DNA from 3 places in the Mucilaginibacter sp. UYNi724 genome. Region 3 is predicted to be linked to each of the others. Evidence: riboswitches for the same ligand, from Rfam matches in the RefSeq annotation. Region 3 holds a riboswitch; each other region holds the start of a gene.
What was found. Region 3 has a riboswitch for S-adenosylmethionine ahead of ACVW0P_RS04810 (O-acetylhomoserine aminocarboxypropyltransferase/cysteine synthase family protein). Riboswitches for the same ligand answer to the same signal wherever they lie in the genome.
Positions count from the first base shown of each region.

Region 1: it holds a riboswitch for S-adenosylmethionine, as region 3 does, so the genes downstream of both, ACVW0P_RS16975 (peroxiredoxin) here and ACVW0P_RS04810 (O-acetylhomoserine aminocarboxypropyltransferase/cysteine synthase family protein) in region 3, are expected to answer to the same signal.
Region 2: it holds a riboswitch for S-adenosylmethionine, as region 3 does, so the genes downstream of both, metH (methionine synthase) here and ACVW0P_RS04810 (O-acetylhomoserine aminocarboxypropyltransferase/cysteine synthase family protein) in region 3, are expected to answer to the same signal.

Region 1 covers NZ_JBSRZI010000012.1:128,543-138,845, forward strand. Annotated here, with positions in the region: gene ACVW0P_RS16955 (DUF5916 domain-containing protein) at 1-700, opposite strand, end outside; gene ACVW0P_RS16960 (class I SAM-dependent methyltransferase) at 984-1,634, shown strand; gene ACVW0P_RS16965 (DUF5996 family protein) at 1,853-2,782, opposite strand; tRNA gene ACVW0P_RS16970 (tRNA-Cys) at 3,011-3,081, opposite strand; gene ACVW0P_RS16975 (peroxiredoxin) at 3,095-3,730, opposite strand; SAM riboswitch class I at 3,922-4,037, opposite strand; gene ACVW0P_RS16980 (SulP family inorganic anion transporter) at 4,247-5,791, opposite strand; gene ACVW0P_RS16985 (1,4-beta-xylanase) at 5,841-6,905, opposite strand; gene ACVW0P_RS16990 (PAS domain-containing sensor histidine kinase) at 7,365-8,843, shown strand; gene ACVW0P_RS16995 (response regulator) at 8,857-9,291, shown strand; gene ACVW0P_RS17000 (hypothetical protein) at 9,293-9,790, opposite strand; gene ACVW0P_RS17005 (type I phosphomannose isomerase catalytic subunit) at 9,790-10,303, opposite strand, start outside.
Region 2 covers NZ_JBSRZI010000005.1:122,829-133,131, reverse strand. Annotated here, with positions in the region: gene metF (methylenetetrahydrofolate reductase [NAD(P)H]) at 1-947, opposite strand, end outside; gene ACVW0P_RS09560 (four helix bundle protein) at 983-1,345, opposite strand; gene metH (methionine synthase) at 1,400-5,116, opposite strand; SAM riboswitch class I at 5,268-5,379, opposite strand; gene ACVW0P_RS09550 (Bax inhibitor-1/YccA family protein) at 5,599-6,336, opposite strand; gene ACVW0P_RS09545 (hypothetical protein) at 6,429-6,995, opposite strand; gene murQ (N-acetylmuramic acid 6-phosphate etherase) at 7,131-7,937, opposite strand; gene ACVW0P_RS09535 (S41 family peptidase) at 8,081-9,667, shown strand; gene ACVW0P_RS09530 (glycoside hydrolase family 3 N-terminal domain-containing protein) at 9,664-10,303, opposite strand, start outside.
Region 3 covers NZ_JBSRZI010000002.1:428,239-438,541, forward strand. Annotated here, with positions in the region: gene ACVW0P_RS04800 (homoserine dehydrogenase) at 101-1,333, opposite strand; gene ACVW0P_RS04805 (homoserine O-acetyltransferase family protein) at 1,333-2,388, opposite strand; gene ACVW0P_RS04810 (O-acetylhomoserine aminocarboxypropyltransferase/cysteine synthase family protein) at 2,475-3,788, opposite strand; SAM riboswitch class I at 4,023-4,134, opposite strand; gene ACVW0P_RS04815 (trans-sulfuration enzyme family protein) at 4,276-5,391, opposite strand; gene mqnE (aminofutalosine synthase MqnE) at 5,587-6,780, shown strand; gene ACVW0P_RS04825 (histidine phosphatase family protein) at 6,850-7,476, shown strand; gene ACVW0P_RS04830 (menaquinone biosynthetic enzyme MqnA/MqnD family protein) at 7,489-8,232, shown strand; gene ACVW0P_RS04835 (SDR family oxidoreductase) at 8,290-9,096, shown strand; gene ACVW0P_RS04840 (hypothetical protein) at 9,362-9,835, shown strand; gene ACVW0P_RS04845 (cold-shock protein) at 10,060-10,257, shown strand.

The DNA.
Region 1 (10,303 bases), on a different contig from region 3:
CCACGGGTGGCGCTTCGTCCCAAATTATGGTACCCGTATAAGCCAATGCCGCCGTCGGGAACTGCCTTGGCACAGGCGCCCAGGCCGATTTTTCAGTGGTCTTTAAGTCGTTACGGCTAAAGTTTATCCCCCACTCCTTGATACCTTTTTTATAACGGATGCTTTTGAACGGAATAGCCGCCTCAAATACCCATTTGTTATCGTAATTTTTTACTGACGAGTACCATTTGTTATCCCAGCTCAGATCAACCTTGCCACCCTCGTACATGGTGCCGTCCCATTGCGCACCGGCTGCGTTTGCGCCAAAGCTAAAGCCATCTGTACGGGCATCAAAGGGGTCCATAAAAAAGATGAAGTTATCGTTCTTCTGGAAACCAAAATCGCGCTTAAGCGACTCCACCATGTAACCTGGTGTGGGCATGTAACATTCTGCAGAAATGTAAAAATTATCATCGTCATAAGCCATGCGTACAACCGTGCGCAGTTTGGCAAAGCTGGTATCCATTGGTAAAACCATAAAGAATTTGCCCGCCGTATCGGCGCTGAGCCAGTCGGCCTCGTCAAGCAAGCCATCAATTTTTATGGGCGATGCCGCGCGGCGGATATGGTATTTGTAGTTGGCGTTCTTTTTTTGCGCGGAGACGTAACTACCAAGCATGCAGCAGCATAGCAGTAACAGTATGGTTTTAATTTTAGGCAATTTGGTATGGTACTTGGGTTGTGAGATAATACCATCGCCATTGTGTTAGCGATACACAATAATAAAAATATATGCGATAATGTGCAAGCCGAGTAATTGATTATTAAAACAGTTGGCAATATTGTTACATTAGGGCCTAAAAGTTGACTCACCCCCTGCCCCCTCCCTGCTGCGCAAAGAGGGGGTGTGAACACCCTAACTTTTCTAACCCTCTTTGCGCAGCAGAGAGGGTCGACCAGCGAAGCGGCGTCGGGGTGAGTAATCTGCGATAAACATCAACACTATGAACACCCTGCAACAACAATTCGGCAATATTGATATCTACCTTTTCGACCAGCTTCTGAAAGGGCGGTTTGATGATTGTAAAAAAGTGCTGGACGCGGGCTGTGGCGGCGGGCGCAACCTCATTTATTTCCTGCAAAACGGATTCGACGTTTATGGCATCGACCCAAACCCCGACGCGGTTGTGCAAGTACAAGATCTTGCCAAGATCCTTGCACCTGAAGTATCGGCCGAAAACTTCTCAGTGGCCCAGGCAGAAGACCTGCCTTTTAAAGATAATGAATTTGACCTGGTGATCAGCAGCGCGGTATTACACTTTGCTACTGACAGCAACCATTTTGATGCCATGCTGCGCTCGATGTGGCGGGTGTTAAAACCGGGCGGTTATTTGTTTGCCCGCCAGGCATCTGATATTGGGATTGAAAATCTTGTTACCGACCTTGGCAACAGCCGGTACGCCCTGCCCGACGGCTCCGAACGGTTTTTAGTGAACGAGCAGATCCTGTTGGAATATACCTCAGAATTAGGCGGCGAACTTTTTGAGCCGATAAAAACCACCAATGTGCAGGGTTTGCGGTGCATGACGACATGGTGCGTGCGAAAGATAAGTTCGCCTAAAGCACAAATTGAGGAGCGAAGTTTTTCGTTTTAGTTTTTTTAATTCCTCTCACGGAAGGGTTAGAGAGAGATACCGGATGTTCGCGGCGTGAACACTGCAACATTTCAACAAGAACCTCATTATCAACAGATTTGGATTTTATAAATTTGCATTTTCCGTGAACATGCATAAAAAAACTGTCTGAATGGCTGCTTTTTTTATTATCCTCTTCTTCACTCCCTCTCCTTCGGAGAGGGCCGGGGAGAGGCTAATTATTCCTTCAATCCCTGCAGGTTACACTCCAAGCCCTTATCCCAATTGCCTGTAACGGCAGCGGCATTATACGTGCTTTGCAAGAACTTCTTCAATGTTTCTTCGGGGTTGGCAGATTGCTGCACCACTTCGTAGGTTAATAAAAATTCGCCTAATTCGCCGCTGTAAAATGCTTCGGGCGGGCTCACCTGCTGCTTGCTGAAGGCGTCCGGAGTTGGGTAGCAGTAGCTGTAAAACGCAGGGTGCGGAAATTGCTCGCCGCCCAGCCAAAACCCGCATGAACTTACCTCGTGCGAGTAAGCTTCCTGCATCACATCGTCGGGCATGTTTGGTGCGCCGCCGGGGTGTTTCGGTGCTGTGCGGCCGCTAAAACGGGTAACCGCTAAGTCGAACGCGCCCCAAAAGAAATGTACCGGGCTGCACTTACCCAAAAATCCAGACCGGAAATCGGTAAACACATTATTCACATGGATCAGTGCCTGCCAAATGGTGTTCATCGCATCGGGATGATAGGTACATGGCGCGGTATTTTCTGCAAAGGGGGTAGCTGTTTCCAGTTCATTCGGCACGGCGTAAATTTCTACCTCTACGCCCACTGCTTTCAGGTTTAGCATCAACTCGTTGTAAAACCCGGCAATAGTTTCGGCACCCAGGGCCGATGTTACCTTTTGGCCCGTGCTGGTAGATATATGCAGTTGATGATCAATAAAATCGAGGTCAACCTGGAAAAGCCCACCTTCGTAAGGGATACTGCCCGTGGTCAACCCTGTCGCGCTTACATAAAGCGTAACCTGCCAGGAGTGGTTTATCCACGGCATTTTTTTAAGGCGCACCTTACCAATCATCTGCGTCCACATGTGTACGGTGGCAATGGTATCTTTCAGGTAATGAAAATCCAGTTTTGGCCAGGTATGGTTTGGGTTGCTCATATATGTAAATATACAAGTGAATGGTGGGATTGTTATTAAATAAGCCAGTTTGCCATTTTACTCACCCCGCGGCACTACGTGCGCTAGCCTCTCTGCTGCGCAAAGAAGGTTAAAGATTTTTTTAGCCTCCCTCTCCTTCCCAGAGGACTGGGGAGAGGCTTCCTAAACAAAAAAAGCGATGAGCCCCCCGGCCCATCGCAATCAGTTTAGTCAGTTATTATAGTTAGGACGTCGCGGGTAGATTCGAACTACCGTTAAAGGTTTTGCAGACCCATACCTATCCTCTCGGCCACGCGACTCTATTATCAGCCCTTATTTATTGGGCTGTGGTGTTGTACGTAAATATGGTTTCACCTCGGTAAACCCTTTAGGGAATTTAGCCGGGATATCTTCAGTTTTTATAGATGGCAGCACTACAACGTCTTCGCCATCCTTCCAGTCGGCAGGGGTTGCTACGCTATGGTAGGCGGTAAGTTGCAGGCTATCAATCACTCGCAATATCTCCTGAAAATTCCTTCCGGTTGATGCCGGGTAGCTGATGATCAGTTTTATCTTTTTATCCGGGCCGATGATGAACAACGAGCGAATGGTAGCCACCAACGATGCATTGGGGTGGATCATGTCATAAGCCTGCGAGATCTCGCGGCTTTCGTCGCCAATTATCGGGAAGGTAACTTCCACGTTCTGCGTTTCGTTGATGTCGCTTATCCAACCCTTGTGTGATTCTGCACTGTCTGTACTAAGGGCAATCACTTTTACATTGCGTTTCTCAAACTCATCTTTAAGTGATGCGGTTTTACCGAGTTCGGTGGTACAAACGGGTGTATAATCTGCCGGGTGCGAGAATAGCACGCCCCAGCTATCGCCCAGGTATTCGTAAAAATCAATTTCGCCTTGCGATGTTTGTGCTTTAAAGTTTGGGGCGTCGTCGCCAAGTCTTAAACTCATGGTTATATTTTTTATATTTAAATGTTAGCCCCTGTTTTTAAGCCTTCTCCTTCGAGAGGGTTTGGGTAAGGCCGATAGCGTAAAGCTATGCATTGCAAATTTTGTTGTCAATAAAATCCAGAGAAGTGTTTAAGAGAGAGAAGCCTTTATGGCTAAAAGAGAATGCCTAACGACATTCAATCTATTAAATCAGCTTATCTGTCTCCGCCAGGTTGCGAAGCAGGAATTAGCACCTTACACAAGCCCGGGGGCCGTACAGGTTGCTAAGACATCATAGGGCCTTTCCCTCTGTCTTTCTGGATAAGTATATTTAAAGAACGATTACATCACAAAAGTAGATATTAATTCTATAATTCCTATAGACTTTATATTTATTATTTGATCTTGTGCTTAATTCGTTGAATTTCAGGAAGAAAAAATAAATCTGGATTGCCCGATGAATAGGTAGTGGTAAGTGCAAGTGTTTTATAGCGAATAAAAAGTATTTACTAAACTAAAGGAGAGGAGAACCTTTTCCTAACGCACTTTCTTCTTCGTTGCCACACGGTAGGCCGGATCCTCGAGGATATTTACATCGATAACATCAGCAGCATTGGTTAGCAACCCGCGGCAATCGCTGCTCAGGTGTTGCAGATGGAGTTTTTTGCCTGCCTTTTGGTACCGTTCGGTGAGTTTGTTCAAAGCATCGATGCCCGACATATCCGCAAGGCGGCTATCCTTAAAATCTATCACTACTTCATTTGGGTCGTTGGCGACGTCGAACTTTTCGTTGAAGGCGGTTACCGAGCCAAAAAACAGCGGACCGTAAATTTCGTAATGCTTTACGCCACTGCCATCAGTGTACTTGCGGGCGCGGATGCGTTTGGCGCTTTCCCAGGCAAATACCAGGGAAGATATGATCACGCCAATTAATACCGCAAGCGCCAGGTTATGAAGCACTATGGTGATAATGGCTACCACTATGCCTACAAACACATCCTGCCGGGGCATTTTATTAAATATTTTAAAGCTGATCCATTCAAAGGTGCCAAAAGCTACCATCACCATTACACCCGTAAGCGCGGCCACAGGTAAATGGCCAATAACAGGGGCGCCGAACAAAATGATCATCAAAATGGTTAACGATGCTATAACACCCGAGAGCCTTGCCCTTGACCCCGCGGATAAATTTACAAGCGTTTGGGCTATCATAGGGCAGCCACCCATCCCAAAGAAAAAACCGTTAAGGATATTGGCGCTGCCCTGCGCGATACATTCACGGTTGCCGTTGCCCCGGGTGGCGGTCATTTCGTCGACAAGATTTAGGGTTAGCAAGCCCTCGGTTAAACCAACAGCAGCCATAATTAACGCGTACGGAAAAACAACACTAAGTGTATGAAAGGTAAACGGGATCTGCGGGATATGAAACGGTGGGAAACCGCCACTAACCGATGCAATATCACTAACAGTTTTGGTGTGGATACCAAAGCCTATCACTACTGCAAAAACAACAATGATAGCTACTAACGACGGCGGCACCGCCTTACTTACCTTAGGGAATATTACTACAATGGCTATGGTGAGCGCAACCAACGCCGCCATAATATATAACGGCGAACCCGTTAGCCATACCTGCTGCCCGTTCACTATGGTTTTAAATTGCTCCAGCTGGGCCATAAAAATCACTACGGCAAGTCCGTTTACAAATCCATACATAACGGGTTGTGGCACCAACCTGATCAGCTTACCCAGCTTAAACAAACCGATAACGATCTGTATAACGCCCGCTAATGCCACAGCTGCAAAAACAAACTCGATGCCGTTGCTTTTCATAAGGGCTATAAGCACAATTACCGTAGCTCCTGCCCCGCCCGAGATTAGGCCCGGCCTGCCACCAAATAACGCTGTTACCAACCCCATTATGAACGCCGCATACAAGCCAACCAACGGCGGGAAACCAGCCAAAATAGCAAAGGACAATGATTCGGGCATCATGGTCATTGCTACGGTAAGGCCTGCTAAAAATTCGGTACGGTAGTTAACCTTTTGCGAAAAGTCGAATAATTTAAGGCTGGCCTTCATGGGTGCAAAGCTAAAAAAATGCATGCAACATGTTTAAAAGCAAGCTACGCTATTTCCCGTTCATCTTTTTAATTAGCTCCACTTCCTCCGGCCTGTAAGGCGTACCGTCCTTGCGGAAAATATCATGGAACCATTCTTTTGGTTCGCTGCCATCGGGCATTGGGTTATCCCAGGCGTAAATGGTATTCGTTTTCCCCATTACAAAACCCCAGTTTAGAGCGCCTACGTTCTCTTTCTTAAGCATTGGCATTACGTTGGCAAACTTGCTGCCGCGGGTACGGGCCATATATTCGGTACAAATAAGCGGCTTGCCGTGGCTTTTTAAAAGCTGTATGGTTTTGAGGTGCGATGCCTCGTCGGTATAATCGTGATAGGTAACAATATCCGAGTTTAGGGCCTGGTAAGCGTTAAGTTTTTCATAGCTCCAATCCCAAAGGCCGGCAGATATAGGCTGATCGGGATTAACAGCACGTGCCCATGTAAATACTTTTACAAGCAAACCCATCGATGCTTCCTTTTTGTTGGAGTTTCCGGGCTCGTTGTAAAGGTCCCACAGCAATATGCGCTTATCATGTTTAAAGCTTGTCATCACATCGGTAACGTAAGCCTGTAGCATGCCGGTTTCGCCAGCGCTGTTTAAACGGTTGCCGGGGTCTTGCAGCCAGCCCGAGTTATGTACCCCAACTTTAGGCGCGGGTTGTTTGCCAATTTTAGCGTCGCCGTTCCAGCAGTCGTCAAAAAATACAAACATGGTTTTTATGCCGTGTTTGTTGGCAATGGCAAGGTATTGGCCTATGCGTTTTTTAAAGCCAGGTTTATCTTGTTTCCAGGCAAGGCTATATAAGAACACACGCATGGTGTTAAAGCCGATGCCTTGTGCATAGCCAAGTTCACGGTCGATAGTTGCCGGGTCGAAGCTATCAGCCTGCCACATTTCCAGTTGATTTATGGCGCTGCTGGGGATAAAATCGGCACCACTCATCCATTTATTTTGTGAATACCAGGTGTTTGCTTTTGCAACACCCCAAACTTTGCCCGGGGCGGCTTTTTGTGCAGATACGCTTACAGCTATCAGCAATAAAACTGTAAGTAGTTTTGAGAAGTGTTTTTTCATAAAAGTTATAATTGGCAGAGGTAAATATAACCGTTTTATTTACAGTTATCAATTTTATGCTCACACGTATTTACATTCATTTTTTTTCAAAGCAAGTTCAATTTCATCTCCGAATCATCCATCAGGTCTCACTCCAAAAAGCAATTAAATTTCTTTCCACTTTAATATTATTTCGGTAAATATTATACTATTTTTACGCGCCAAAATTTTCATAACCCTGCGGCTAATTAACCGTATAAAACGCTTACATCATTTTAATAGCGTAATTTTCAGCATTATATAAACTTTAGATTTGTTGAGGGTTTGTAAAAACACTGTTATTAACCACATAGTTTAAAATATTAAACCTATTTGGCAGTTTGTAACAACACTGGGTTGTAAATGATGGATATTTGCCCGTTTGGCATGTATTTTATAATACCCTGTGGTAATTAAAGTAGATTAGAGATCAAGTGTACAATGAGTTCTGAAGAACATAAGTTTTCCGGCGAAAGCATAGCTCATATTGCGCGTATAATTGATCATATTAATTTAGGCATTTGGGAGTATAACACCGATACCAGGCAAGCAAAATGGTCGGTTGGCTTTTATGCTGCGCTGGGGTACACGCCGGGCGAGATCGAATGCTCATATAATTACTTTTTTGAACACCTTTTATATTACCACGACAGGCAGGCATTTTTAAATGCTACCTATCACCCAAGGCAGGGCGGCTCGCCTGTTGCTCATATAAGGCTGCTTACCAAGCAAAGCGGCTACCAATGGTTTGAAAGCACCACCCAAAAACACGATACCAACGATGGCCCCGTTATTTACGGCGTTATCACCAATATAAACGCGCTTAAACTGCACGAAATAAAAGCTGCCGAAAGTGATTTTAGGTGTGCCGAGATCGGCCGGATCGCAAAATTAGGCAGCTGGGAAATTGATGTGGCTACCGGTAGGCTAAAATTCTCGAAAGAAATGTACGAGATATTTGAGCTGAACAACCAGCCTAAAATATCTATAGAAGAAGCCATTGCCTTTTTTGAACCCCAGTACCGAACTTTAATTGCCGACGCTATTGACCAGGCAATAAAATATTGCAGGCCTTACGATATCGAACTGCAATTCCGCACGGCTAAAAACAACGTGATATGGGTGCGGTCTAAAGGCGTGCCCGTATTAAATGATCATAGCCAATGCGTTACGCTTAGCGGTATTTTTCAGGATATTGACAGCATCAAGAAAAAAGGCATTACCCTGCAATCGTCCATCAATTTACTGGACGACCAGAATAAACGCCTGCAAAACTTCGCTTACATTGTATCGCATAACCTGCGATCGCACGCGGGCAACCTTAAGTTTATGGTGAACTTGTTTGAAGATAGCCTGCTTAAGGATGACCGCACAGAGATCTTCTCGCACATTAAAACCATCAGCGAGAGCTTGAGCGCCACCATGGGCCACCTTGATGAAATAGTGCGCATACAATCAGAAATTAGCAAGGAGCGCAAGCTGGTTGATTTTGAGACCATATTTAATAACGTGGCATCGGCGCTGCACACCAATATTATAAATTCGGATGCTAAAATAAACACCGACTTTTCTGACTGCCCGCAAATTGATTACATCCCGGCGTACCTGGAGAGCATATTCCAAAACCTGCTCACCAATGCCATTAAGTATAAACATCCCGATAGAGCGCCCGTAATTAACGTTAACACGCAAAGAGTTGGTAACGAGATTTACCTGGTGTTTGAAGATAACGGTATAGGCATAGACATGCAACGTTACGGCGACCAGGTATTTGGCATGTACAAAACCTTCCACCAAAATAACGACTCGAAAGGGATAGGCCTGTTTATGACCCGTAACCAGGTAGAAGCACTGGGCGGAAGTATCCAAATTGACAGCGCTGTAAATGTTGGCACAAAATTTACAGTAAAGCTGGTATAACTAATACCATAAAATGAATACCGAAAACAAAATTGTGATTGCCGGGATTGTTGATGATGATGAAATTTTTACTTACGGTTTCAAGAAATTAACAGTAATAAAGGGCTTATTTGACGAAATAATGAACTTTAGCAATGGCCAGGAAGCCATTGATTATTTACTTAACCCTCAAAACCGCAACCATTTACCCGATGTTTTATTTGTAGATATTAACATGCCGGTGATGAACGGCTGGGAATTTAACGTTGCTTTTGAGGAAATAAAATCTCAACTGGGTAAAAATATCGCAATTTATAATATCAGCTCATCTATTGACCTTGAGGACATTAAGCGAGCAAAAAGCACCCCCGCAGTTATTGATTATTTATTAAAGCCTATAGATGAGGGTTACCTAACAGAGATTTTTTTATCATTGCAAAACCCAACAGATATTAGAAAGTATAACTAAATCATTTTTTAGTGTATGTCTGTTTATAATTAAAAGGGGCTTCCCCTATTTCCGTAAGCTGTATTTTATTATCCTTTTTGGTTATGCTGTAATGATGAATTGATGATGTGCTGTTTATTTGCAGTTGAACCTCATTGTTCACAAATTTCCAAATTAAATTTTCGAGTTCATGAGGTCCAAAATTTATGTTTTCATTAGGCGATTTGTAAAACAAATAACAGACGTCGGTGCCGATATACTCAGATGTAGCCGAGTTATCTTTATTGAGCGTGAATAAGGCATTAAGCATGCAAGGCTTTTCGTTACTATTGGTGTTTACATAAAAGTCATCGCCCGGCTTATGTGAAACATATTCAGTCAAGGTATACCTCCCAATTAGATCTTCCAGCTTTATTGCCTCATCTTTAGTGATGGTTTCACCACCTTTTTTACAAGAAGCAATTACTAAGCAAATTAACAAAACAAATAATACGGTCCTCTTCATAACTCTAAATATCATTACTCAATATAGCTTTCTAATATTTTAAAGCCCGCGGTAGTTTTTAGTTCCACCTTATCGATAGTTTTTGGCAGCAGGATACACTCGCCCATTTTTACCGGGTAAGCAAGCTCGTTGTGTTTAATAGTGAATTCACCTTCGATACAAACGTATATCACAAAAGAATCGAGGTTAGCGTAATCTTTATAAACGCCCTGGGTAAAATCTAACACGTTGGTAGTAAAATACGGGCAGGTTACCAGGTGTACATCCTCATTTTTTTGCGGGGTGTAAAGGGTTTTATATTCCGGGTAGTGTTTGTAGTCGATAGCTGCTAAAGCTTCTTCGGTATGCAGTTCGCGTTTGTTGCCTTTATCGTCAACACGGTCAAAATCGTATATGCGATAGGTAATATCTGACGTCTGTTGAATCTCGGCGATCAGCAAGCCTTTACCAATGGTATGCACACGGCCGGCAGGTAAAAAGTAAACGTTGCCCGCTTTAACGTCTTCCTTGTTCAGGATATCCATGATA
Region 2 (10,303 bases), on a different contig from region 3:
GCTTCCGCTATCCTCTTCGTTGGACCAGGGTTACCCATGGTATAAAAATGCAGTACCGGCGCGCCGAATTTCACCAATTCTTTACACTGCTCTATCATCCACTCTATACCAATATCTTTTACGTTCTTTTCATCCTTACAATCGTGGATGGCATCGCTTAGCCCCTCAGGGATATCGATATGGAAGGTTTTGGAAAGGTTGACCAATTGTTTTGATGTAGTAATAGGCTTTAAACCCGGGATGATGGGCACGTTGATACCCTCGGCACGGCAGCTGTTAACAAAATCAAAATACTTTTGGTTATCAAAAAACATCTGGGTAACGATGAAGCCTGCACCCGTATCAACCTTTTGCTTCAAATATTTAAAGTCGGTTTTTAAGTTTGGCGCCTCGAAGTGTTTCTCAGGATAACCGGCTACACCAATACAGAAATCTGTTTTTAAAATACCTTCGTAATGTTCGTGCAGGTAAACGCCGTTGTTCATGTTCACCACTTGCTTTAGCAGGTCGGTTGCATAGCAGTGGCCGTTGGGCGTAGGCACAAATGAAGCATCCCCACGGCGGGCATCGCCACGTAAAACCAGTACGTTATCAATACCTAAAAATTGCAGGTCAATCAGGCCATTCTCGGTTTCGTCTTTAGTGAACCCCCCACAAAGCAAATGCGGAACAGTGTCTACTTTGTATTTGTTCATGATAGCAGCACAAATAGCGATAGTGCCCGGACGCTTGCGATAAGCCAGTTTCTCCAATAAACCGGTTTCGTGTTCCTTATAAATATAATCTTCGCGCAACGAAGTCACATCAATAAACGGTGGCTTAAACTCCATCAACGGGTCGATAGCATCATAGATCCCCTGGATGCTTTGCCCTTTTAGTGGCGGGATAAGTTCGAAGGAAAACAAGGTTTTCCCTGCTGCATTTGCGATATGTTCGGTAATCTTCATATTCTTTAGTGCGTAGAGCGAGGTTAGAGGTGCGGTTAGGTTGTAATTTTGGCTTTTTGATGATTTATCAACCCTGCTAATAAAACCCTCACCCGTTTTAACTTTTCTAATAATTCCTTCAAAATATCTTCATCTATAAATTCCAAATCAAAGGATAAATATAATTGAGTTTCTAATTCATAAGCTGAGCCCCGGGCAATGAAAAAAAATCTCATAATATCTTTGGGGTGGCTTCGTCCACAACCTTCTGCAATATTTGAAGGTATCGAAATAACAGACCTTTTTATTTGCGATTGCAAACCATAAATTTCTTCTTTAGGAAAAGGCAGCAAGCAAGTATAAACCATTTTAACTAAAAGTCTTGCTTCTTTCCATGCTTCTAAATCAGTAAATATCATATTTATCTCTTATCATCAAACATGCCGCACCTCTTTCCCCGTTCTCCGCTCCTTTTAGTAGTTTAAGTTCGGCCCCAACCAACGCTCAACCGTTTCCACAGATAAATTCTTACGGACCGCGTAATCTTCTATCTGGTCTTTACTTATCTTATTCAAGCCAAAATACCTTGCCTGCGGATGCGCGAAGTAAAAGCCGCTTACTGCTGCTGCCGGTGTCATGGCGAGGCTTTCGGTAAGGTGCATGTGGGCGTTTTCTTCGGCACTTAATATCTCAAACAAGGTGGTTTTCTCGGTATGATCCGGGCAGGCGGGGTAACCCGGTGCCGGGCGGATGCCCTGGTATTCTTCCTTGATCAGTTCATCGGTAGCTAACTGCTCATCTTTGGAATAACCCCAATGTTCTTTACGTACCAGTTCGTGCATTTTTTCGGCGAAGGCCTCGGCAAAGCGGTCGGCGATGGCTTTGGTCATAATGCTGTTGTAATCGTCATGGTCGGCCTCAAATTCGGCAACCAGTTCATCGCAACCAATACCTGTAGTTACGGCAAAGCCTCCAAAGTAATCGGCAACGCCGCTCTCTTTTGGTGCCACAAAATCCGACAGGGCATAATATGGTTCACCTTTCACCTTTTCGTTTTGCTGGCGAAGCGTGTGGATGCGGGTAAGTAAGTGTTGGCGGGTTTCGTCGGTATATAATTCGATATCATCGCCCACGCTATTAGCCGGCCAAAAACCGATAACGCCGCTTGCACGCAATAGCTTATTATCTACAATACGTTTCATTAATGCCTGCGCATCATCAAAAAGTTTCTTGGCTTCGTCGCCTACAAACTTATCGGCAAAAATTTTGGGGTAGCTGCCGCGCAACTCCCATGTATGGAAGAAAGGTGTCCAGTCGATATACGGCACCAATTCTTCTAACGGATAAGCGTCAAAAACTTTAGTGCCTAAAAATGATGGCGCTTGTGCTACCGTTTTCAAATCTATTTGGAACTTTTGTCCGCGGGCTTGTTCGATGCTTACAAAACGCTTGTCGTTTTTCTTGTTGGCATGCGCTTCGCGGGCTTTGGTATATTCGTCTTTAATGTTCTGGATGTAGCCGTCGCGGGTGTCGCGGTTCATCAGGCTGCTGCAAACGGTTACACTGCGTGATGCATCCAGTACGTGGATGGCAGCACCCGAATAATGTGGTGCCACTTTTACCGCCGCATGGATGCGCGACGTGGTAGCCCCACCAATAATTAGCGGGATAGTAAAGCCCTGGCGTTCCATCTCTTTGGCAAAATGCACCATCTCATCAAGCGACGGGGTGATCAAACCACTCAAGCCGATGATATCTACTTCCTGTTTTTTTGCTTCTTCTATAATTCGCTGGGCAGGCACCATCACCCCAAGGTCTATCACCTCGAAGTTGTTACAGGCCAGCACCACACCAACTATGTTCTTGCCAATATCGTGTACATCCCCTTTTACGGTGGCCATTAAAACCTTGCCCGCATTGGCGCGGCTGCCGCTGCTATCTTCACCGGCATCTATTACACGCTGTTTCTCCAGTTCGATAAATGGCAGCAAATAAGCAACGGCCTTTTTCATTACACGGGCCGATTTTACCACCTGCGGCAAAAACATTTTACCCGCGCCAAAAAGGTCGCCAACTACATTCATGCCATCCATTAGGGGGCCTTCGATAACCTCTAAGGGTTTAGCAAATTTTTGGCGGGCTTCTTCCACGTCATCGTCCAGGTACTCAATGATGCCTTTTACAAGGGCGTGCGACAGGCGTTGCTCTACCGGGTTCTTGCGCCACTCTTCATCACGAACTATCTCTTTCCCTTTACTTTTGATGGTATCGGCAAATTCGACCAGGCGTTCGGTGGCATCATCGCGGCGGTTTAATAGCACGTCTTCAACCAGCTCCAACAGGTCTTTAGGGATCTCCTGGTAAACCTCCAGCATCCCGGCGTTTACGATACCCATATCCAACCCGGCCTTTATGGCATGGTAAAGGAATGCCGAGTGCATCGCCTCGCGCACCACATTGTTACCGCGGAACGAGAACGAAATATTACTCACCCCGCCGCTCACTTTAGCGTATGGCAGGTTTTGTTTTATCCAGCGAGTAGCTTCAATAAAATCTACCGCGTAATTATTGTGTTCTTCAAGCCCGGTGGCAACGGTCAATATATTCGGGTCGAAGATGATATCCTGGGGCAGGAAGCCGACTTCTTCAACCAGGATCTTATACGAGCGGCCGCAAATCTCTTTACGGCGTTCTAATGAATCTGCCTGGCCGGTTTCGTCAAAGGCCATTACAACGGCTGCTGCACCATAGCTCAGGATCTTGCGGGCGTAATCTTTAAAGCTATCCTCGCCCTCTTTTAATGAAATAGAGTTTACGATACCCTTCCCCTGTAAACATTTTAAACCTGCCTCGATAACCGTCCATTTAGAGGAATCGATCATGATGGGCAGTTTGGCAATATCGGGTTCGCTGGCAACCAGGTTCAGGAATTTAACCATCACCGCTTCAGAGTCTATCATCCCCTCATCCATGTTAATGTCGATCACCTGCGCGCCACCTTCTACCTGTTGCAGGGCAACAGCAAGAGCAGCCTCGTAATCTTCGGCCAGGATAAGTTTGGAAAATTTTGGCGACCCGGTGATGTTGGTACGTTCACCTATGTTTACAAAGTTTGTTTCGGGGGTAAGGGTTACGGCTTCCAGTCCGCTTAAACGCAAATAGGGCTCAATTTCGGGAAGTAAGCGCGGGGAATATTTAGCAGCCTTATCGGCAATACATTTAATGTGATCGGGCGTGGTGCCGCAACAACCACCCACTATGTTTACCAACCCGGCCTTGATAAAATCATCAACCTGGTGGGCGGTTTCATGCGGGGTTTCATCGTAAGCGCCAAATTCGTTTGGCAAACCGGCGTTAGGGTACGCTGAGATAAACACACCCGCCTTAGCAGAAAGTTCCTCTAAGTGGGGCCTCATTTCTTTTGCACCCAAAGCACAGTTCAACCCTACAGACAGCAAATTGGCATGACTGATAGAATTCCAGAAAGCCTCCACTGTTTGGCCCGAAAGGGTACGGCCTGACGCATCGGTAATGGTACCCGAGATCATGATACCACCCGTATCGCGGAAAGCAAGGTAATCTTTACCCGCTGCTGCACATTCTTTTTTATACCTGTCGATAGCGAACAGCGCCGCTTTAGCATTCAGGGTATCAAATATGGTTTCGACAAGTAACACGTCTGAACCCCCATCTACCAAACCACGCACCTGCTCATAATAAGCTTCGGCAAGGTCGTCAAAAGTAACAGCGCGGTAACCCGGGTCGTTTACATCGGGCGATAGGGATGCAGTACGATTTGTAGGACCAACAGCACCTGCCACAAAACGTGGTTTCAACGGGTCTTTTTTGGTGTACTCGTCCGCTACTTCACGGGCTATGCGGGCACCTTCGTAGCTTAATTCGTAGTCAAGTTCTTCGAGGTGGTAATCGGCAAGCGAGATCTTTTGTGTACTGAAAGTATTGGTTTCGATGATATCAGCACCCGCGTCCAAATACTCGGCATGGATAGCTTTGATCACATCCGGGCGGGTAATATTCAGCAGGTCGTTATTGCCTTTAAGGTCGGAGGCATGATCGTAGAAACGCTCGCCGCGGAAATCCTCCTCGGTAAGTTCGTAACGCTGTATCATGGTGCCCATTGCCCCGTCAATAACCAGTATGCGCTTTTGTAATTCTTTTCTAATATCCATTTGTTGGTATCAAGTAGCGAGTATCAAGTATCAAGTACCGAAATTTCGATACATGAGCATAATAACCAGCACAAGAAAAGTCTTGATACGTGATACTAGTTACCTGATACTAAAAAACTTATTTCGAAAAGTCGGGTGTTAAATTGACTTTCACTTATCTGTCCCCGGTTATTCTTTTAACCGGAGTAGAATGTAGCACCTTGTTAAGTAACAGGTTGCTAAGACATCGCAGGGTCTAATCCCTCCGTCTTTCTCCATAAGCGTTACAAAGATGAATAATAATGTTGTAAAGTGCAAGTTTTAACTCACCCCCTGCCCCCTCTCTGCTACGCAAAGAGGGGAGAGCTATAAAAACATCTTTTTTACCCTCTTTGCGCAGCAGAGAGGGTCGACGAGCGAAGCAAAGTCGGGGTGAGTAAACTCTTAAACCAAAAAGCCGCTTGCTTTATCAGCAAACGGCTTCAATTGTATTAGATATCTAACTATCTCCTGTTACCGCCAAATACGCGAAGCAATGCGAGAAAAAGATTTATAAAATCAAGATAAAGTGTTAAAGCGCCCATAACGGCCATTTTTTTGCCCGAGGCATCGCCATACTCTATACCGGCTCCAATGCGTTTTAGCTTTTGCACGTCATAAGCGGTTAGCCCTACAAACACGGCAACCATAACATAGCTAATGATCAGGTCAAAACCTCCGCTATGAAATATAAGTACATTTAACACCGTTGCCACGACACCGCCTATTAAAAGCATGATAAGGATAGAGCCGAATTTAGTCAAATCCTGGTGGGTGATGTAACCGCCAACCGCCATAACACCAAATACAATTGACGATGTTATAAACGCGCTTGCAATCAATTGCGGCGGATAAGCGTAAAATATAGAACTAAGGCTGATACCCATCAATGCCGAAAATACAACGAACATTAAGCCAACGCCCACAATGCTTAGTTTGGCTAACAACGGCCTAAAAAGAACCACAATGATTAGAGGAGACAACATAACTACTGTTCCCCATATATTGTTAGCACCGGTTTCGGGGTTACGGATAAGGGCCGATAACTCTTTTGTATTGGCAAAGAAATACGCGCAAGCTGCAGATATGGCAAGCGCGGCAAACATCCACACAAACACATTCGCAATAAACCTTCGGGACGCGTCTGGGTTTTCTACATAACTTACATTCTCGTAAACGTAATCTTGGGTTTTAGTTTCCATTTATTTTTTAGAAATTATTTGTACGAATATAGTAAAAACGCTTTAATGCGTATAAAGTTGCGGCTTTTATAAAGCTTACAATCTGATGAAATTTAGTTGAGCCTTTTGGTTAACTGTTCTTCTATCAGCTTAAACACCTGCACGGGCTTTAAGGCGCGCCAGTTAAGCTCGTCAAGTTGGCCGCCAAAGTTGATGTAGTAATCTATATTGGCGCTTTTAAACTCGCTGATCACATGATCGCGAAAGTTTATGCCTGCTATCCAGCCATCTTCCACTTCCTGAAACCATTCCTCATAGTAGCTGTCATCAGAAAAATGGAAGTTAAGCACATTCTCGCCTATCAGGATAAATTGGGTAATGCCCTGGTCAATCATCAGCTCGATGATCTCGCGCTTCATCAGCATAATATCATTATTGATGGCGTCGTTCCACTCGCCAATAAATTCGATGATGCTGTAGCCGCGGTCGTAATCAACATACAATACTTTTAAGTACAGCGTGTTAGACCCAAATGAATCCCATTGCGGATGCAGCAAATAGTTATACACCTGCTTATCAAACTCAAACTCGCTATACTGCGTAGCGTAAAAGGGCGAAAACTCATCCTCTGATGCTACATAGTCATCCCGCCAGCGGTAATATGGTTCTATTTCGTGCATAGTATTGATGTGCAGATATGCAAATGTGCAGGTGTGCAGATGCTGGCACGGCTCATATACATATCTAAATTATTTTTAATCAATCCTTTAATTTATTTTTCTCATTTGCACATATGTATATCCGCACATCTGAAATTACTTTTTAAAAGCCTCAACCGCTTTTCTTACGCTTCCGTATCGTTTTAAAAGGGCGGCGGCTTCTGCTTCCGGCAGACCAGTTTCGGCCATTACCATGTTGGTGCCGCGTTGTATCAGCTTATCATTTGATAACTGCATATCAACCATTTTATTACCTTTTACCCTGCCCAGTTGTATCATTACACTTGTGCTCAGCATATTTAATACCAGTTTTTGCGCGGTACCGGCTTTCATGCGGGTGCTGCCCGTTACAAACTCGGGGCCGGTAACTACTTCTACCGGGTATTGGGCTGTCGCTGCTACCGGGCTGCCCGCATTACAAACAATGCAGCCCGTGGCAATGCCATGCTCGTTAGCGGTTTTTAAGCCGCCAATAACATAAGGCGTAGTGCCAGATGCTGCAATACCTACCACCACATCGCCCTCGTTGATATCAAATTCCTGTAAGTCTTTCCACGCTTGTGTAGTGTTATCCTCAGCAAATTCTACCGCTTTGCGGATGGCTGTATCGCCACCGGCTATGATGCCTACCACCCAATCAAACGGCACACCAAAAGTTGGCGGGCACTCTGATGCATCAACCACGCCCAACCTGCCGCTGGTACCGGCGCCTATGTAAAACAGGCGGCCACCGTTGCGCATGCGGTCGGTAGTGATCTTTGCCAGCGCCTCAATTTGCGGCAAGGCTTTTTCTACCGCCAAAGGCACTGTTTTATCTTCGTTATTGATGTTCTGTAAAAGTTCCATCAGCGGCATGTTTTCCAGGCTGTTGTATTTAGAATCTTTTTCGGTACTTCTTTCCATTTTAGCTATCCCTAACCCTCACCGAAGGAGAGGGAGTTAAATTTATTTTTAACAAAATTGAATAAAAAACATCAAAGCAACGAAGGTGATATAAATTATAAGCAATAGCTGCTATTTATTAGATTTGCAATGGCTATTTACACATGAAAAGAACTGCGGGAATAATTTTCAGGACGATCATCTTAATTTTGATAGGAATAGGTATCGGCATTGTTCTTAAAGACAGCGATAATGTAGGCCTCAAACTCGGCATTGGTTCCGGTCCCGATAAAATTTCCCGGGTACTCTCCCTTGTAAATGAAAAGTATGTGGATTCGGTAAATACCGACAGCATCGAGGGTGTTACCGTTAATGAAATGCTGCAAAACCTCGACCCGCATTCGGTTTATTTGCCCGCGCAACAAGCACGTTCTATCAACGAACGCTTAGAAGGTGGTTTTAACGGCATCGGTTTAGAATACCAATTGCTGCGCGATACCCTTGTAATTACCCAGGTTAATGCCGGTGGCCCCGCCGCCAAAGCAGGTGTTATTGTTGGCGACCGGGTGATAAACGTAGATGGCAAACTTTTCTCGGGCACTAAACTGGATGTACAGCGCATCAGCAAAACTTTTAGGGGCGAAAAGGACACGCAGATAAGCCTGGGCATTAGCCGTGATGGAGCTAAAACCATAAAAGATTTTCCTATAAAACGCGACCGTGTTAGCCTGAGCAGCCTTGATGCCGCCTATAACGTGGGCAACGCGGGCTATGTTAAAATAAGCAAATTTGCATCAACCACCGACGATGATTTTAGGGATGCACTTAAAAAATTAAAGGCCGATGGCATGCAGAAACTGGTACTTGACCTGCGCGGCAATGGCGGTGGTTACCTAAATACCGCTACCAGTATGGCCGATGAATTTTTACCAAAAGGCAAACTGATAGTTTACACCAAAGGCAGCCACGAACCACGTACAGATTATTTTGCAACCGACTCTGGCAGTTACGAAAATGGCGGCCTCACGGTTATTATCGACGAGTACTCCGCATCTGCAAGTGAAATACTGGCGGGTGCATTGCAAGACCTGGATAGGGCAACTATAGTTGGCCGCCGCTCTTTTGGAAAAGGTTTGGTACAGCAACAATTCCCGTTTGGAGATGGTACCGCCATTAACTTAACAGTTGCACGATACTATACCCCATCAGGCAGGTCGATACAAAAATCGTATGCAAACGGGGTGGCAAGCTACCGTGCCGAACTACTTAACCGCATGCGCAAAGGTGAATTTTTGAATGCCGGGAGCAACTTAAGCGATAGCGCGTTCATTGGCGCATCAGCCTACCACACTACCAAAGGCCGCAAGGTGTTTAGCAGGGGTGGGATTATGCCCGATGTTTTTGTACCTGCAGATACCGCGCAAAACACGCAACTGGTAGACCAGCTTGCGCAGAACCAGTTGTTTACAGCTTACATTATAGACAGGCTGCAACCCGTGATGTCGAAGTATTCAACTGCTGACAATTTTATTGAGCAATATAATCTTAGCGATGAGGGGCTGAAGAACTTTATTGGGTATGCATCACTAACCATAAAGTACGTTAAACCTGCCGATCTGCAACAATCTAAAGAAAGTATTAAAACGCTGGTAAAAGCCAACGCGGCCCGTTTTAAATGGGGCAACAATGCTTACTACCGAGTGCTTAATGCTAACGATACTACCTTCAAAAAAGCCTTAGCCAGCAATTAAAAGCTTACACCCGTCCCTGTCGGGAAAAACATGTTGATGCTTACCGGTAGTTTACCCGCGGGTTTCATTAACCCTGTTATTACTTTTACTGCAGAGCGTTGCATAGCATCATCTTTTTGATAACCAACCAAAATCCCCGCGCTTTTTTCGATACCCGGCAAACCTGCAATAGTATATGGGTTTGCAAAAAGGCTCATTACAACGTTTGGTTTAGCGGCCAGTTCAGATATCAACAGCTTTAAGTTATTGCTATAATCGAGTTTACTGGCGGGGCGGGTACGCGTATCGTGGATGCTTACAAAAACCTGCGGGTATTGCTTTAACACTTGCAGCATGCGGTTCATTTCGGGCACTCCCATATTTTTATCTACGTGGAAGATCATGCTATTGGCATACCATTTTGATAGCTCCATCTGAAAAACCGTCGGCTTATCTAACCCAATACTGATTATAGCCGTTTTCCGTAAAGGATCTTGCCTTATGCTGCGACTATCGCCCTTTATTACCGTTACCGACGCATCAGCCAATTGCTGGATCAGTTCGGCAGCAGCAGGGCGGTTTATATCCTGCGGGATGGTAGCCGGCGATACCGGCTTGTAATTATTTAAACCTGCCCAGTATTTGGCAGCAAGTAGT
Region 3 (10,303 bases):
TTTGCAATGATACGTATTGCCGTTTATATTCAAGGTAGCAAGCGGGCATAAAAAAGGTTGGCGGGATAACCGTCAACCTTATAATTTATGTGCGATATAATTAAGCCTCGGCTTCCTGCAACTTTTCTGCGGCTAACGTAACGCCTGTTAGCTGATCGGCAAATGCAACAAAAGCCTTTGTATCGGCAATGCGCTGCTGGTTATCTATCAGTTTCTGTAAGTTTATTTTACCGATGACGAATTTATAACTACCCGAGTAAAAACGCTCGTGGATATGTTCAAACTCCAGGGCATCAACCAAAGCTTCGTCATCATAACGCAGGTAAATATTTACTTCGACATTGTTAGTGAACTGCAGGTTGGTGGCGCCTTTGGCTTTTTTGTACTCATACTGGTAATCGTAACGAAGGGCCGCTATATCAGAAAGCACCGCCGAACCTGTTGGATGGCCTCCCGCACCTTTTCCAAAAAAGAATTGCTGGTCGGCAAAGGCGGCCTGTACCGTAACGCCATTGTATTCATATTCCACGTTGTATAAAAACTCGGTTTCGTTTACAAATTTTGGCAGAACGAACAGGGTAACGTGTTTATCGTCTAATTCCTTAGCAACCGGCACCAGTTTTATCTTTAATTTCTTTTCGCGTGCATATTGGAGATCATTTGGCGACAAGTTTTGGATGCCAATGTTCAACACATCTTCAGGGTTGATAACCACTCCATAAGCGTGCGCTGCCGCGATGATCAATTTGTATTTGGCATCGTAACCGCCAACATCCATGGTTGGGTCGGTTTCGGCAAAGCCAAGGTTCTGCGCTTGTTTAAGGGCGGTATCGTAATCAAGGTTCTCTAAATAGCCTTTTGATAAAATGTAGTTTGATGATCCGTTAAAGATCCCGCTGATAGAGTGCAGTAATTCGTTATCGTAATATTCCTCCAGGTTACGGATAATTGGGATGCTACCGCAAACCGCGCCTTCGTATAACAACGAAGTGCCATGGATCTGTTGTAGCTCTATCAACTCATCCAAATAGGTAGCTATCATTTTTTTACTGGCCGATACCACGTTTTTACCTGTACTAAGCGCACGGGACACTATCTCGAAAGCGGCTTCGGTATCGTTTATCAGTTCAACAATGGTGTTTATTTCCGGGTTGTTCAGTATTTCGTCCCTATCGGTGGTAAACAATTCATTTGGCAACGAACGTTCTTTGCCCGGGTTTTTGATGGCGATCTTAACGATCTCTATATTCAGGTCTTTTGTTTTGATAATATCGTACAATCCCTGGCCCACTACTCCAAATCCGAAGAGGCCTATATTCAGTTTCTTGCTCATTAAGCTATTTTTTGTAATTCTATAATTTTCCCTTTTACATCTGTTTTAAAAAACGACGTAATAATATTTGTAAGATCTTCTGTTTCTATTAAAAACCCATCGTGCCCGTAAAACGAATCCAGTTCGGCAAAGGCAGATTTTGGGATATGCCTGAACAGGTATTGCTGCTCCTCGATAGGGAACAATACGTCAGATTTTATGCCGATAACCAGCGTGCGTGCCTTTATCAGGCTCAAGGCTTTATCAACACCGTGCCTGCCGCGGCCCACATTGTGCGAATCCATAGCCTTTGACAGGTACCAGTAGCTGTATGCGTTGAACCGGTTCACCAACTTTTGGCCCTGGTAACCCTGATAGGTTGATGCTTTAAAATTATCGGTAACCGTATCGCCATCTTCCTGTTGGGTGATGCCGTAAGTTTTGTAGGTACGGTAGGATAGGAGCGCTATGCTGCGCGCGGCTTTCAGGCCTTTAGCACCACCATCAGGGGCACCGGCATAAAAGGTACGGTCGGCAGTGATGGCTAAACGTTGTGATTCGTTAAAGGCAACACCCCATGGTGAATGGTTGGCGTTTGTAGCTATCAATATCAGGTTTTTGATACGTTCTGGCTCGATGATGCTCCATTCGATAGCTTGTTGGCCGCCTAACGATCCGCCCAATAATGTTTCTACATGGTCGATACCTAAATGATCGGCCAGTAATATATGTGCTTTTACGATATCCCTGATGGTAAACTCCGGGAACGCGAGGTAATAAGGCAAGCCGGTTGCAGGATTAGTGCTTAATGGATTATCAGTACCGTAAGGCGAACCTAAAACATTTGCGCAAACAATAAAATGCTCATCAGGGTTAAAGTGGTCTTCGGGGCCGAAAAAGCCTTTCCACCAGTCAAAAACGTCGGAATTTGCAGTGAGGGCATGGCATACCCACACTACATTATCCCGGTTTTTATTGAGGCTCCCGTACGTATTAAAGCCAATTGTAAGTCCTTGCAGTTTCTGGCCGGATTCCAGTTCAAACTTTCCGGTATAGGTAAAACTTTGTGTGCTCATTTGTTACTCTTCGTTATTTGGGGGACGGCCGGCTAAAACAACCGCCCCCTCATAACATCACTTAAAAACTAAAAAAACTAAAATCGTTATACTAATTCAAGCTGCTTTATTTTGGCAAACGCCTGTGCAAAATCAGCTTTAATGTCATCTATATGTTCAATACCAACAGCAACGCGTAACTGGCCCGGCAAAACCCCGGCAGAGATCTGCTCTATATCTGAAAGTTGCTGGTGCGTGGTAGCCGCCGGCTGTATAATTAATGTTTTGGCATCGCCCACGTTTGCTAAGTGGCTAACCAATTGCAGGTTATCGATGAGGTTATTGGCAAGTTCCTTATCGCCCTTAATTTTAAAGGACAACACAGCACCGAAACCATTTTTCAAATACTTTTTGGCAAGGGTGTGGGACGCTGATGATTCCAGTCCCGGGTAATTAACAGATTCTACTTGTGGGTGCTGCTCCAGCCATTTGGCAAGTTCAAGGGCGTTATCTACATGGCGTTGTACACGCAGGGATAGGGTTTCTAATCCCTGGATATTCAACCATGAATTAAACGGTGATTGCGACGGCCCAAAATCCCTCAAACCTTCAACCCGGGCACGAATGATAAAGTTGATGTTTCCAAACGGTCCGTTTACACCAAATACGTCATTGAATATTAAACCGTGGTAGCCTTCGCTTGGCTCGGTAAACTGCGGGAACTTGCCGTTGCCCCAATCATAAGTACCGCCATCTACAATAACGCCGCCAATGCTGGTGCCATGCCCGTTGATCCATTTAGTGGTAGATTCTACAACCACATGGGCGCCATGCTGCAAAGGGCGGAACAGGTATCCGCCTGCGGCGAATGTGTTATCAACTATTAACGGCAGATCGTGCTCGTTCGCCAATTTTGCCAGTTGTTCAAAATCGGGGACGCTGAAACCGGGATTACCGATGGTTTCGGTATAAATAGCCTTTGTTCTGCTGTCGATATGTTTTTCGATATTCTCCGCAGTATCGTCCTCTGCAAAACGCACCTCTATACCAAGGCGTTTAAAGGCAACCTTAAACTGGTTATAAGTACCGCCGTACAAGAAAGGGGAGGTAACAAAGTTATCACCTGCCTGTAAAATATTGTTCAAGGCGATAAATTGTGCTGCCTGGCCTGATGCTGTTGCCAAAGCCGCGATGCCACCTTCAAGAGCGGCAATACGCTTCTCGAAAACATCAGTGGTGGGGTTCATTAAACGGGTGTATATATTGCCAAATTCTTTTAGCGCAAACAGGTTTGCACCATGCTCGGCATTTTTAAATACGTATGATGTGGTTTGAAACAATGGTACTGCACGCGCGCCTGTAATAGGGTCAACTTCCTGTCCGGCATGTAGTTGCAGTGTTTCGAATTTTAAGTTAGACATATTCTGTAGATTAAGAGTATTTAAATGAAATGTTAAAGGTTACGACAGGATAGAACTATCCTATTCAGCAGATCACGTATTTTTCAGGAAAACAGAAAAGGGAACGTGTTACCGAATCAACAGCAGCAGCAACACATACAAATACAGCCGTGGAATTGGTTGTATGCTAAACTTTGGGCCAATGGGGCCTGCGATGTGTTTGTTTGTACGTAAGTTAAACTTTTCATGATTAAAAATTTATATCCCCCGGTTAACTATTCTCCGGGACAGGAATTGGCACCTTCTACACCTTGTAGGGTTGCCAGCGGTTCTCTGAGCCTGATCTCTCGCCGCTTCTTTATAAACCAAAATCCGTGTGAGGGAAAATTGATTGTGGTATCGCTACCAAATAATGTTTCAAATATAGGCTAATCGGATTTTAAAATCCAAATTAAATTTTTAATAAATTATCATTTATATGTAAAACCGTTGTAAAGCATTATAATAATTATGCCATCGCCTGTTCCAGATCGGCAATCAGATCATCAACATGCTCCAGCCCTACAGATACCCTCAACAAATTAAACGGTGTTTTGGTGTCCGGCCCTTCAACTGATGCGCGGTGCTCTATCAAACTCTCTACACCGCCCAAGCTGGTTGCCTGGGTAAAAACCTTGAGCGAATTAACAACCTTTTTGGCCTTTACTTCACCACCTTTTAGAGTGAATGACATCATGGCACCGGGGTAATTCATCTGGGCTTTAACAATTTCATATTGCGGATGAGATGTAAGGCCAGGGTACATCACATCTTCTACCTCCGGATGGTTCACTAAAAAATTAGCCAGCAATTGCGCGTTTTGCACATGGCCCTTAACCCGGTAAGGCAAGGTTTTAATGCTGCGCACCAGGTAGTAACAATCCATAGGAGAGGGCACGGCGCCGCCCATGGTTTGTACATTGCGGATCTTTTCCCACCAGTCGCTTTTTTCGGCAGTAATTAATGCACCGCCCATCAGGTCGCTGTGGCCGCCAAAGTATTTAGTAGACGAATGCATTACCAGATCCGCTCCCAACGCGATAGGGTTTTGGCAAATAGGAGTGGCAAATGTATTATCGCACACTACTTTTATATTGTGTTCGCGCGCTATCGCCACTACCTTTTTTATGTCGGTAATTTTAAGCAACGGGTTAGATGGTGTTTCTATCCAAATAACCCCGGTATTAGGTTTGATATGCGCTTGTAAAACCTCGCTATCATTCACGTCAATAAAATCAAACTCCAGGATCCCGGCAAAAAGTTGTTTAAGTTGGTTACGCAGTCCATGGTACATATCGTCGGGCGCTATAATGTGCGTACCCGGCTCAAGTGATTGAAAAACAGACATGCCCGCCGCGTTGCCCGATGAAAATGCCGCTGCTTCTGCACCGCCTTCTAATTGCGCCAATACAATCTCTAACGAGGTACGGTTTGGGTTGCTTGAACGGCTATACTGGTAGCCTGCTGCAAAGCCTCCATCTTCATCGCGCTCAAAAGTAGTAGCCATAACAATGGGCTGTATAACTGCTTTAGTTGAAGCGTCGGTATGGTTACCGGCGTGTATGGCAATGGTTTCTATTTTCATGACTGGGAATGTATGCCGCCAAATTAACTAAGAATTATTTTATAATTATAGACGCATCTGTAAAAGTGTTGCGAATATTAAGATCGCTCCATCTGTAACCGCACTGTCATAGTTGCATGTTCAAACACTGGTTAAGTTGATACTTCCGTTTTAAACTTGCGGCATTTTGCTACATTTGCCCAAATATTTTTCTAAATGGAAGTATCAGATAATTTCCTGGTTTTGCTGAATAATCCCCGGCTTTTACCGGCACTAAAAGACATTGCTGAGAAGGTACTCCATAACCAGCGCATTACATTTGATGAAGGCGTTCTGCTTTACGAAAAAGCCGAACTGGGCTACCTGGGAGTACTTGCCAACTACATACGCGAACAAAAACACGGTGATAAAACATACTTTAACCGTAATTTCCACATCGAACCCACAAACCTTTGTGTTTATGATTGTAAGTTTTGCTCATACTCGCGCTTGATTAAACAGCGTGCAGACGGATGGGAATACACTATGGACGAGATGCTGGATATCGTAAAAAAATACGACGACCAACCTGTTACGGAGGTGCACATTGTAGGCGGTGTTCTACCGCAGTATGATGTCGCTTTTTATTCGGAGTTGTTTAGCAGGATCAAAGCCCACAGGCCTGATCTGCATGTAAAGGCGTTAACACCGGTTGAGTATCACTATATTTTCAAAAAGGCTAAGATAGATTATGCCACCGGTATGAAGCTGATGAAAGACGCAGGCCTGGAATCTATGCCGGGTGGCGGAGCCGAGATCTTCCATCCCGAAGTGCGCGACCTGATAGCTAAAGATAAATGTACCGGCGACCAATGGCTTGCCATCCATGAAGAATGGCATAAATTGGGCATGCGCTCGAACGCTACGATGCTTTACGGCCATATCGAGCAATACCGCCACAGGGTTGACCATATGGAACAGCTTAGGCAGTTGCAGGATAAAACCGGAGGTTTCCAAACCTTTATCCCGCTAAAGTTCCGTAATCAGGATAACCAGATGAGCAACGTACCTGAATCGACTGTAGTAGAAGATTTGCGCAACTATGCGATAGCAAGGATCTATCTTGATAATTTCGACCATATAAAGGCCTACTGGGCCATGATAAGCCGAACCACCGCGCAGCTATCCCTTAACTTTGGGGTGGATGACATTGACGGCACGCTTGATGACACCACCAAGATCTACGCTATGGCAGGCGCCGAAGAAAAGAAACCGGCCATGAGCACACAAGAGCTGGTTGAACTGATAAAAAACGCCGGCCGTTACCCCATAGAGCGAGATACGCTATATAATGTGGTGACCGATTACAACGATTATCAGTTTGCAGAAACGGAGAAACCGCGCTATTACAAGCTGCCGGTTATAAATTAGTTTATTGGTTCACTTGTTCATTAGTTACTAGTGGACAATGTGCCTATGAACAAATGAACTATTGAACAAATGAACCAAATAGAAAAGACACTATATATAGTACGCCACGGGCAAACCGATCTTAATAAGCAAGGTATTGTACAGGGCCGCGGCCGCGATACAAATCTGAATGACGAAGGCCGCCAACAGGCCGACATGTTTTACCGGGCTTATAAAGATGTTCCTTTTGATAAGATCTACATATCCGAATTAAAGCGTACACAGCAAAGCATCCAGCAGTTTATTGACCTTGGCCTGCCTTACGAAAGGCTGGAAGGCCTTGATGAACTTGCCTGGGGCGTACACGAGGGGCAGCCTGCCACACCCGAAACCAAAGCTGCTTTCTTAGACCTGATGCGCAACTGGCTGGACGGCAACCTGGATGTTAAATTTGAAGGTGGCGAAAGCCCTAACGAAGTTAAGGCAAGGCAATTACAGGCGCTGGACATTATCATGAGCCATCCCGAGGAAAAAACGGTATTGATTTGCATGCATGGCCGGGCGTTACGTTTGCTGATGTGTATCTTAACAGAGCAGCCGCTTACGCAAATGGATACCTTCCCTCACCAAAATCTGGTGCTGTACAAAGTAATTTACAATGGCAGTAAGTTTGAAATTGTTGAAGCCAACAACGCCAAGCATTTAAAAAACGCATAGAGAGAACGATAAGTGAATAAGATTAGAATATCTGCCGTTAGCTATACTAACACCAAACCCTTTTTATACGGCCTGCAAGACTCCCCAATTAAAGACAGGATTGAATTGAGCCTGGATATCCCATCGGACTGTGCACAAAAACTGATAGATGATAAGGCCGATATTGGTTTAATACCTGTCGCGGCTACGTTAAGTCTGCCCAAATGGGAGATCATCTCCGATTATTGCATTGGCGCGGTTGGCGCGGTAAACTCCGTATTTATATTTAGCAATTGCGATATAAAGGATGTGAAGCGTGTACAGCTTGACCCCGAATCGCGCAGTTCAAATAATTTGGCTAAGGTACTGATGAAGAACTACTGGATGATAGCGCCCGAACTTATTGTAAGGGCTGATGATTACGCAGTTTCGCAGGATGACCAAACCGCCTTTGTACAAATTGGCGACCGTACTTTCGGCAAAAAAGAGCATTATAAATACGTTTACGACCTTTCAGAAGAGTGGCGAAAGTTTACCGGCCTACCATTCGTGTTTGCCGCCTGGATAGCCAACAAGCCAATCCCCGAAGATTTTATAAAAGAGTTTAACCAGGCGCTTCGCCACGGCCTTGCCCACAGGCACGAGTTATTGCAAACCCTACCGCAACGTGCGGACTTCGACCTGGAAGACTACCTGATGCATAAGCTTGATTTTGATTTGACAGAGGGTAAAAAAAAAGCGCTGTACTTGTTTTTGGATTACATAAAAGCGTTGTAGTTGTAAAAATTAAATTTTTCAAAACCATATTGTTTAAATAACATTCTTATTTACAATATGGATCCACAAAAACTTAACGGACAAATCGCCTTGGTTACCGGGGCGGATAGCGGCATTGGTAAAGCGGTAGCTATTGCTTTGGCGGCTGCTGGTGCAAAGGTTTTGGTAAACCACATCAGTAGCTCTGAAAAAGCTAATGAAGTAGTTGATACCATTGCGCAGGCAGGGGGCGAGGCCTTTGAGTTTCATGCCGATGTAAGTAAGGAAGAAGAAGTACAGGCCATGTTTGCCGCTATCGTCGAAAAATATGGCACTATAGATATTCTGGTTAACAACGCCGGCCTGCAAAAGGATGCCAAATTTGTGGATATGACTTTGGATGATTGGAATACCGTTATTAACATTAACCTTACCGGGCAGTTCCTTTGCTCGCGCGAGGCTGCCAAACTGTTCATCAAGAGGGGAGTGGTAGAAAGCGTTAGTCGCGCGGCTGGCAAGATCATCTGCATGAGCAGCGTACACGAGGTTATACCCTGGGCAGGCCATGTAAATTACGCCGCAAGCAAAGGCGGTATCAGCATGTTTATGAAAAGCCTTGCGCAAGAACTGGCACCGCATAAGATCCGTGTATTGGGCATTGGGCCGGGTGCCATACAAACGCCCATCAACAAAGAAGCCTGGGAAACACCGGAGGCTTTAAATGAGCTTTTAACGCTCATCCCTTACAACCGGATAGGCCAGCCGGAAGATATTGGAAAATTGGCTGTTTTTTTAGCTTCTGATGATGCAGATTACATTACCGGTACAACTATTTTGGCCGATGGCGGCATGACGTTATATCCTGGATTTGCAGATAACGGTTGATAAACCCGCTATAAAAAACATCTTTTGTCATTTAAAAGTCACATAAATAGACCTTCTTTACATTAATTTAACTTAGTGTACTTTTTACAATAAGTATATCGTATTTTATTTTACATATTGTTAAAAGTACACTAAGTAATGGTTCAATTTTTTAAATTTCAATCAAAAACACGTATTAATTATAAAATATTCATAAAAATTAGCAATAATTATGAATATTATCAATAAGGATGTACATTTGTTATATAATTTAAAACAAACGATCATGAAAAAATTATTTATATCTACCGCTATCGCAGCATTGTTCACAGTAAATGTTTTTGCTGCTAACACAATTTCAAAATCAGAAAGTGATGCTGATGCAGTATCATATGCAGTTTCTTCAAAATTCAACAGCGATTTTGTTAGAGCTGAAAATGTAACCTGGAAAGTTAATTCAAAATTCCAGAAAGCGACCTTCACTATCGACGGCGTAAAAAAATCAGCTTTCTACAACCTTCGTGGTGAGTTGATAGGCATTACGGAGAATGTACAGTTCAAAGAATTGCCTGCAAAAGCTAAAAAAGAAATTGCCGCTAAATACGAAGGTTACTTCGCAAACGAAGTTATCAAATTAGATAACGGCGATAACGGTTTCGATTCTACCGTGTATTTTGTTGACTTGAAAAACGACAAAGAAGAAGTTTTAGTAAGGGTTACACCATCTGCCGGTGTTTACTTCTTTCAGCAAGTAAAATAATCCGATCCTACATATATCGTAATGAAAGTCATTGGTTTACGCCAATGGCTTTTTTGTTTTTAATTTTATTTTAACTTAATATAAATTTATTTGGTTATTATTAATTTTATATATTTGATACAGATAGTTGTACATTCCATATTGATTATTAAACCATTTTTATACTCAGTTGAATTACCTACTGATCTTAAACACACAATTATTAATACAATTATTTTATTATTATGAAAACTGGAAAAGTAAAATGGTTTAACACACAAAAAGGTTACGGGTTTATTATTACTGATGATGGCAAGGACTTATTTGTACACTTTAAAGATGTACAAGGCGGTGTAAACGCCATTAAAGACAACGACAATGTCGAGTATGAAGAAGAAGAAGGACGTAAAGGCTTACAGGCCGTAAACGTAAAAAAAGTTTAATTAGCTACTTTTAAAATATATGGCCCCTGTTAAAAAACAGGGGCTT